DNA from 2 places in the Acidovorax sp. SRI_002 genome. Region 2 is predicted to be linked to the other one. Evidence: riboswitches for the same ligand, from Rfam matches in the RefSeq annotation. Region 2 holds a riboswitch; the other holds the start of a gene.
What was found. Region 2 has a riboswitch for glycine ahead of gcvT (glycine cleavage system aminomethyltransferase GcvT). Riboswitches for the same ligand answer to the same signal wherever they lie in the genome.
Positions count from the first base shown of each region.

Region 1: it holds a riboswitch for glycine, as region 2 does, so the genes downstream of both, AC2YJX_RS21710 (D-amino acid dehydrogenase) here and gcvT (glycine cleavage system aminomethyltransferase GcvT) in region 2, are expected to answer to the same signal.

Region 1 covers NZ_JBYCZW010000008.1:160,795-165,000, forward strand. The annotation lists gene AC2YJX_RS21695 (YXWGXW repeat-containing protein) at 1-95, shown strand, start outside; gene AC2YJX_RS21700 (YXWGXW repeat-containing protein) at 254-748, shown strand; gene AC2YJX_RS21705 (2-keto-4-pentenoate hydratase) at 779-1,561, opposite strand; glycine riboswitch at 1,786-1,907, shown strand; gene AC2YJX_RS21710 (D-amino acid dehydrogenase) at 1,999-3,318, shown strand; gene sorU (SorU family sulfite dehydrogenase c-type cytochrome subunit) at 3,372-3,695, opposite strand; gene sorT (SorT family sulfite dehydrogenase catalytic subunit) at 3,818-4,206, opposite strand, start outside.
Region 2 covers NZ_JBYCZW010000007.1:317,123-321,328, forward strand. The annotation lists gene gcvP (aminomethyl-transferring glycine dehydrogenase) at 1-162, opposite strand, end outside; gene gcvH (glycine cleavage system protein GcvH) at 240-614, opposite strand; gene gcvT (glycine cleavage system aminomethyltransferase GcvT) at 699-1,841, opposite strand; glycine riboswitch at 1,891-2,017, opposite strand; glycine riboswitch at 2,039-2,122, opposite strand; gene AC2YJX_RS20735 (TRAP transporter large permease) at 2,136-3,413, opposite strand; gene AC2YJX_RS20740 (TRAP transporter small permease) at 3,410-3,904, opposite strand; gene AC2YJX_RS20745 (TRAP transporter substrate-binding protein) at 4,033-4,206, opposite strand, start outside.

The DNA.
Region 1 (4,206 bases), on a different contig from region 2:
GCGATGGCGTGTCCAACCGCTACGACCGCGACCGTGACGGAGACGGCGTTCCCAATCGGCACGACCGCCGCCCGGACAACCCCTACCGCAATTGAACGATTGAACAGCTGAAGGAGCGCGGAGGCTCGCGAGCCCCCGCGCCCACTCCCCCCTTTGGCCTACGCCCGCCCCCGCTGAGCACCTACGTGGCGCCGCGCACCAGGCCGCCACCATGCAAAGACCGATTCCGCCAGGAATCACCCCGGAGACCACCATGACCCGCCAAACACTGACCGCAGCCGCCATCGCCCTGATGGCACTGCTGCCCCTCGTACCGACACACGCGGCCATTCAAGGCACCGTCGTCATTCAGTCCGACCAACCACAGCGTGGGTACCAGCCCACGCAGACCTACGAGGTGATTCCCGCGCCCCCACCACCACGGTACGAAGCCGTGCCGCGCCCACGCCGTGGCCAGGTGTGGGAACAAGGCCATTGGGAATGGCGCGGCAACCGCCACCGCTGGGTGAAGGGCCACTGGGTACAAGCGCGCAGCGGCTACCAGTACCGGCAGCCCCAATGGGTGGAACGCGATGGCCGCTGGGAAATGCAGCGGGGCCGCTGGGACAGTGACGGTGACGGCATTGCCGACCGCAACGACCGGGACCGCGATGGCGATGGCATCTCCAACCGCAATGACCGTGATCGCGACGGTGACGGCGTGTCCAACCGCCGCGACAGCCAGCCGGACAACCCGCGCCGCAACTGATCTGCCGCGTTCCACGATCCTCGAAACGGTTCAGTCGAATTTCACCTCGGCGCGACCGACACCAGGAAAGTCGGCAACCACCACCGTGCCCGGCGCCACCATCACGGTGCCGGTGCAGGACCCGGTGGTCACCCACTGCCCTGCGCGCAGCCCTCCCAGGCTGCGCGCGCCTTCGTTGGCCAGCCACACCAGCAACCGCAGCGGGTCACCTGCCGGGTTACCCCAGGTGGCGTGCTGCACGGCCACCGACCCGTTCACCGACAGGCTGACCCCTTGCACCAAGGGCTGCACCGAAGCCACATCGGTCAAACCCGAACCCACGATCAGCGCCCCATGGCAGGCCTGGTCGGCCAGGCGACTCCACTCCCCTTGTTGTGCCCAGGCGGCAAAGCGCGTGTCGCACACCTCAATGGCGGCACGCACCGACACCATGGCGGCCAGCACCTCGGCCGCGCTGTAGGGCGTGGCGCGTGCGGGCAGGTCTGCGCCCAGTTCGTACACCAGCTCCGCCTCCACCCCCATCACGGCAAAGCCTGTGGCCGACAAGTTGACCTCCTGGCCAGGTTGCTCCACCCACACCGAGTCGCGGGTCAACGCCGCACGCGCGGGTTGGGCCTGGGGCGACGCGGCGCCCACTTTCCATCCCGCGACCTCGCCGCGCTCACGCACTACGGCGTCCTGCACGGCGTAGGCCTCGGCCGCATCGCGAGGGCGCAATGCAACGGGCAGATCCAGCGGCCGGGGCGTGCGTCCCTGGCGCGCCATGGTGATCACGGCGGCGCTGGCGAAGGGGTCAAAGGCGGTATCGGGCATCGGGAAAGCGTCCTGGGGGTGGGTCAAATCGCCGGATTATGGCGACCCCATGTCGCCGCCAGCATCAGCAACGATTGCCACCCATTAGCCGCCCCAAACACCCCACCGCCGCCCGCACCCTCCTAGAATGGCCCCCGCAGGAGAGCACGGCAGGCCACAAGGCCCACCGCTGCACCGAAGGCGCAAACTCCCATACACGCTCAGGTCCCGTACTGCACCATTTATCAAAGCCGTCTGGAGAGCCGCCACCACCTGTCAGCAGCGTGGAGGCGCACCGAAGGAGCAAACCGCGTGCCATGTGGGCAGCGCGGTGAATCTCTCAGGTACCAAGGACAGGGGGAGCGGCAGCTTGGCGGACGCGCGCTGGCTGCTTGCTATTGAATCAATAGCTGCCAACGCATATCCATCAAGCGCTGAACCCTTAAAAGGCTTCAAAAATGCGCGTGATCGTTTTGGGCGCCGGCTTGCTCGGCGTGACTTCGGCTTATTTCCTGCAACAACTTGGCCATGAGGTCACGGTCATCGACCGCCAGGGTGCGCCCGGTGCCGAGACCAGCTTTGCCAACGGCGGCCAGATCTCGGTGAGCCACGCCGAACCCTGGGCCAACCCCAGTGCGCCGCTCAAGGTGCTGCAGTGGCTGGGCAAGGAGGATGCGCCCCTGCTGTTCCGCATCCGCGCCGACATGCGCCAGTGGCTGTGGGGCCTGTCCTTTTTGCGTAACTGCACGCCAGCGCGCACGCGCCACAACATCGAGCAAATCGTGCGCCTGGGCACCTACAGCCGCGACACGCTGCAGCAGCTGCGCGCGGCAACCGGCCTCCAGTACGACCAGCGCACGCAGGGCATCCTCCACTTCTATACCAACCAAAAGGAATTCGACGGCGCGCTGGCCCCGGCCGAGCAGATGCGCCAGCTGGGCTGCGAGCGCCAGGTCATCAGCGCCGACGAGGCCGTGCGCCTTGAACCAGCGCTGGCCCACATCCGCCCACAACTGGCGGGCGCCACCTACACGGCCGAGGACGAATCGGGCGATGCCAACCAGTTCACACGCGAGCTGGCCAAGCTGTGTGAAGCGGCGGGCGTGCAGTTCCGCATGGGCCACCACATCACCGCACTGCGCGAGGCAGGCGGCCGCATCGACCACGTGGAAGTGACCAATGCCGAAGGCCGCTTCGAGCGCGTGCGCGGCGATGCGTTTGTGCTGGCCATGGGCTCGTTCAGCCCGCTGCTGGCACAGCCGTTGGGCATCCACCTGCCGATCTACCCAGCCAAGGGCTACTCGGTGACGATGCCGGTGAAAGACGCCAGCAAGGCGCACCAGGTGAGCCTGACAGACGACGAGTTCAAGCTCGTGTTCTCGCGCTACACCAGCGAACGCGGCGGTGATCGCCTGCGCATTGCAGGCACGGCCGAGCTGAACGGCTACGACCGCCACCTGAACCAGGTGCGCTGCGAGGCCATCGTGCGGCGCGTGGAGCAGCTCTTCCCTGGCGCGGGCGACGCGAGCCAGGCCCAGTTCTGGAGCGGACTGCGCCCGGCTACACCGAGCAACGTGCCGCTGATCGGCAAGACCAAAGTGGGCAACCTGTTCCTCAACACTGGCCACGGCACGCTGGGCTGGACGCATGCCTGCGGCTCGGGCAAGGCGCTGGCCGACATCGTGAGCGGCCGTGTACCCGAGGTGGACTTTGCGTTCCAGGGGTTGCAGGGGCGCGCAGCCGGGGCGGCGCTGGTGCCGTCGCGCACGGCGGCCTGAAGCAGCGCGCGGTTGCAGCGAGGCAGCGCTGCAACCGCCACGAAAGCCCGCGCCTACTTGGCCGCGCCCGTGGCGTGCGCCACAAACTGTGCCACGGCCAACATGTCCTTTTCGCTCATGCGCTCGGCATACGAGGGCATCACGCCGATGCCTGCCTTGAGCGCACGCAACACGCGGCCGGCGTCGGGTTTCAGCTCATCCAGCACCGGGCCCACCTGGCCCTCGGCACCGGCGGCCTGCAGCGTGTGGCACACCGCGCAGGCGGGCTGGATCTTGGTGAACAGCTCCTTGCCGCGCGCCAGCTCGGCCGGCTCGGCGGCCCAGCTGGCACCCGCCCACAGTAACGCTAGCCCTACCAGCAAACCGCCTTGCGGCATCCGATGCCGTCCGATAGCGGCGCGCACCCACGCCAGTGCCACCGTGGAACTGGCTCTGCCAGGCCACGGGTGGCGTCCCCCTCTCGGGGGGAAGGCGCAAAGCGCCTCTGGGGGGAGCGATGTCATGCCACAGTCACAGTGACGGCGTGGTCGCGCCAGCTGGCGTTGTTGTAGCCGCCCAGGTTTTCCTCGCGCTGCTCGGCCTGCACATTGCCCGCCGTGTCGGTGGCGCGGCTCGCCAGCACATGGGTGCCCGCCTCCAGGCGCACGGGCAGCGCAAATTGCCGCCAGGCAAACGGGCCCAGGTCGGGGCCGATGAGCTTGGCCGCCAACCAGGTCTTGCCGCCATCGGCCGACACCTCCACGCCCTTGATGCCGCGCGTGCCGCCAAAGGCCACGCCATGCACCTGCACCTGTCCGGGCTTGAGTGCGCCTTTGTCCGGCAGCGGCCCGTTGATCCAGGACTTCACGCCCATCTCCCACACCGAAGGCTGGTCGGGGCTGGCTTTGG
Region 2 (4,206 bases):
GGAGCGCGGGACGATGGAGTCGATGAGGGCGCGGCGCGAGGCCTCGCCAATCACCGACAGCATGTGCGCTTCATCGGCCGCATCGATGCCGATGTGGCGTGGCAGGAATTCGGTGGCGTTTTCAAGCGCTGCGAGCGTGGGCAGGGGGGCGAGGGTGGTCATCGGCGGCGGCGTGGGACAACAAGGAGGCACATTGGCCCGGCAGGGCGCCGGGCCTCGGGGAACAAAAGATCCGGAGATCAGGCGTTCTTGGCGAACTCTGCGTACGCAGGTTCGTCCATGAGCGCGTCGAATTGCATCATGTCGGTCACGTGGACCTTGAAGAACCAGCCAGCGCCCAGCGGGTCGGTGTTGGCCAGCGAGGGGTCGGCGCGCAGGGCTTCGTTCACCTCGACGATTTCGCCGCTGACGGGCATGTACACGTCGGCGGCGGCTTTGACGGACTCCACCACGCCGGCGACTTCACCTTGGGTGAAGGTCTTGCCGACTTCGGGCAGGTCCACAAACACCACATCGCCCAGCGCGTCCTGGGCGTGTACCGTGATGCCCACGGTGGCGGCTTCGTGGTCGGAGATGTCGATCCACTCGTGATCCTTGGAAAACTTGACGGTCATGGGGGCTCCAGAAAAAAAGGGGGAAACAAACAAAAGTGCCGATGCCAGCCAAGACTGTAGCCGGGCTGGCGCAGTTTCAGACGGTCAGCCGCGGTAGTAGCGCGCGGGGGTAAAGGGCATGGCACGCACTTCCATGGGCACGGCCTTGCCGCGCACGATGGCGTTCACCCGCGTGCCGATGGCGGCGAAGGCGGGTGTGACATAGCCCATAGCCACGGGTTCGTTCACCGTGGGGCCCAGCAGGCCGCTGGTCACTTCGCCAATCTTCTGGCCGTCTTCGCTCTGCAATTCGGTGTGTTCGCGCACGGGCACACGCTCCATCGCGACGAGGCCAACGCGCTTGCGCTGCAGGCTGGCGGGGTTGTCGATCTGCGCGAGCACCTTGTCTGCTCCGGGGAAACCCCCTGCGCGGGCGCCGCCCGTGCGACGCACCTTCTGGATGGCCCAGTTCAGTGCGGCTTCAGGCGGCGTGGTGGTGGTGTCGATGTCGTTGCCATACAGGCACAGGCCCGCTTCGAGCCGCAGCGAGTTGCGGGCGCCCAGGCCGATGGGTTTGACCTCGGGCTGAGCAAGCAGGGCGCGGGCCAGGGTGTCGGCCTGCGCAGCGGGCACCGAGATTTCAAAACCGTCTTCACCGGTGTAGCCGCTGCGGGTCACAAAACAGTCACAGCCTGCAATGGAAAAATCGCCGCCCGTCATGAACACCAGCTTTTCAACGCCGGGCGCGAGGCGGGCGAGGGCGGTGACGGCCTGCGGGCCTTGCAGAGCGAGCAGGGCGTGGTCGGGCATGGGCGCCACCTTGCAGCGCTGGCCGATGCGGGCCGTGATGTGCGCAATGTCGCCCACCTTGCAAGCACCGTTCACGATCACGAACAGCGTGGGCTCGCCATCCACCACGCCTTGGTTGAAGAACATCAGGTCATCGATGACCGTGCCTTCGTCAGTGAGCAGCAGCCCGTAGCGCTGTTTGCCCACGGGCAGGTCGATCACGTCCACCGGCATCAGGGTTTCAAACGCCGCTGCGGCGTCAGGGCCTACCAGCTTGAGCTGGCCCATGTGCGAGACGTCAAATAAGCCCGCCGCGCTGCGCGTGTGCTGGTGTTCGGCCATCAGGCCAGCGGGGTATTGCACGGGCATGGAGTAGCCGGCGAACGGCACCATGCGGGCGCCCAGCTCGATGTGCAGGGCGTTCAGGGGCGTGGTGAGCAGGGGGGCGGTGGCTGACATGGCGGAACTCCGGGGCAAATGAGGGCCGCAGCCACAAGGTGGCTACGGGATTTGCCCTGCTGTCCGCTTTACCTGAGAGATTCACCGCAGCGCCCTGGCTGGCCGTGCGGTTTGCTCCTTCGGTGGATGGCCTCAACACGCGGTGCGGTGGGCCATCTCTCTCCAGCAAGGGAACGCCCACATCACTGCGGGCGGTTGTCAGTCCTTTTGCCTGAGCGTTCGGCTGCTGCCTGCGCCTTCGGCGGTGCGGTGGCCTGTGGGGCTTGGCACTCTCTCCTGACCGGGGGATTCTAACTACTTTGCGTAGACCAGATCGCGCAAACCCAGCGACAACTGCGGCACATAGGTCACCACCATCAGGCAGGCCATGATGACAAGCACAAACGGAATCAGGTGCCCGACGATGCGGTCTAGCGATATTCGCGCCACGGTGCAGGCTGCAAACAGATTCACGCCAAACGGCGGCGTGATCATGCCCATGGCCAGGTTCACTACCATGATCAGGCCAAAGTGCACCGGGTCCACACCAAAGTGGATGGCCACGGGAGCCAGGATGGGCGCCAGAACGATGATGGCGGCACTGGTCTCGATGAACATGCCGATCACGAACAACGCCGCGTTCACCCCGAGCAGGAAGAGGGTGGGGGATTGCAGCACCGCCTCCAGCCAGCGGCCAATGGCATCCGGCACGCCAGCACGGGTGATGAGGAAGGCGAACAGGCCCGCATTGGCAATGATGAACATGATCACTGCGGACGAGATGGCCGATTTGCGCAGGATGGCAAACAGGTCCTTGAGCCGGATCTCGCGGTATATCACCACCCCCACAATCAATGCGTAGAACACCGCCACGGCCGATGCTTCAGTGGGGGTGAATACGCCACCGTAGATGCCGCCAAGGATGATCACCGGCATCAGCAGCGCCCAGCCCGCCTGCAGCGTGGCCTTGCCAAGAGGCATGCGGCCGTCGCCGTCGTTCTTGCCCCAGCCCTTGTACTTGCAGTACGCCCAGACAAAAAGCATCAGTGCGCCACTGATCAGCAGCCCCGGGCCAAAGCCGGCGATGAACAGCTCGCCAATCGACACTTCGGCGCTCACGCCATACAGGATCATGGGGATGGAGGGCGGGATGATCACGCCCAGCTCGGCGCTGGTGGCCTGCAGGGATGCGGCGTAGCTCGTGGGGTAGCCATGCTTGATGAGCGCGGGGATCAGGATGGCGCCAATGGCAAATGTGGTGGCCACCGACGAGCCCGACACGGCCGCAAAGATCATGCAGGTCAGCACGCAGGTCATGGGCAGGCCACCCTGCACGCCGCCCACGATGCTCTTGGCAAACTCCACCAGGCGGCGGGATATGCCGCCCGTTTCCATCAGGTTGCCCGCGAGGATGAAGAACGGAATGGCGGCCAGCGGAAATTTGTTGATGGAGCCAAACATCTCCTTCACAGAGATCAGCATGTTGGCATTGGCTACCTGGATGCCCAGGATGGAGGCCAGGCCGATGGAAACGGCAACGGACACAGTGAGTGCAAAACACAGCACCATGGTGGTGATCATGACGGGCGTCATTGCGCGGTCTCCAGCTCAAGGCGTTGAGGGTCTAGCAGGTTGCCGACGATGCCAATGGCGCTGAACACGCCGCCCACCGGCATGGCCACGTAGGCCCAGAACATGGAGACGGATTCGAGCCCCGCCATCGACTGCACGCCGCCGCGTTGGGCATAGTCCCAGCCCCACCACACGATCACGCCAATCAGTGCCAGCGCCGCCACTGCCACGACATAGTCCAGCACCCGGCGCACGCGCGGGGGGCTCCAGCGGTACAGCACATCCACGCTCACCATAGCGCCCTGGCGGAATGCGCTGGGGATGGCCAGGAACACCATCCAGATCAGGCTAAAACGGATCAGCACTTCAGTCCACTCGGCGGGCTGCTCCAGCACAAAGCGGGTCACGATCTGGAACATGCCCAGCGATGCGGCAATGACCAGCATGGCGCACGCGCCGAGCAACGCTGCAAACGTGGCCCCGCGTTCAAACATCAGAAAAGCTTTTTTCATGGGGCGGACAACGCCATGGGTTCGGATGATTCGGTGGAGAGAATCAGATTGAAGATAAAAAACGCCCGTAGCGCTTATTCTACGGGCGTTGTGTGCTACTAAAAATATAGTAGCTGATGCGCATGCAACTACTTGACGTCGCGGATCTTGTCCAGGGTGGCCTTGCCAAACTGTTTTTCAAACTCGGCGTTCACAGGCGCCAGCGCCGCCACAAACTTGGACTTGTCCGGATTGTCCACCACCGTCATGCCTTTGGCGCGCAGGTCGGCCACGCCCTTGGCGTCGTCTTCATCCACGCGTGC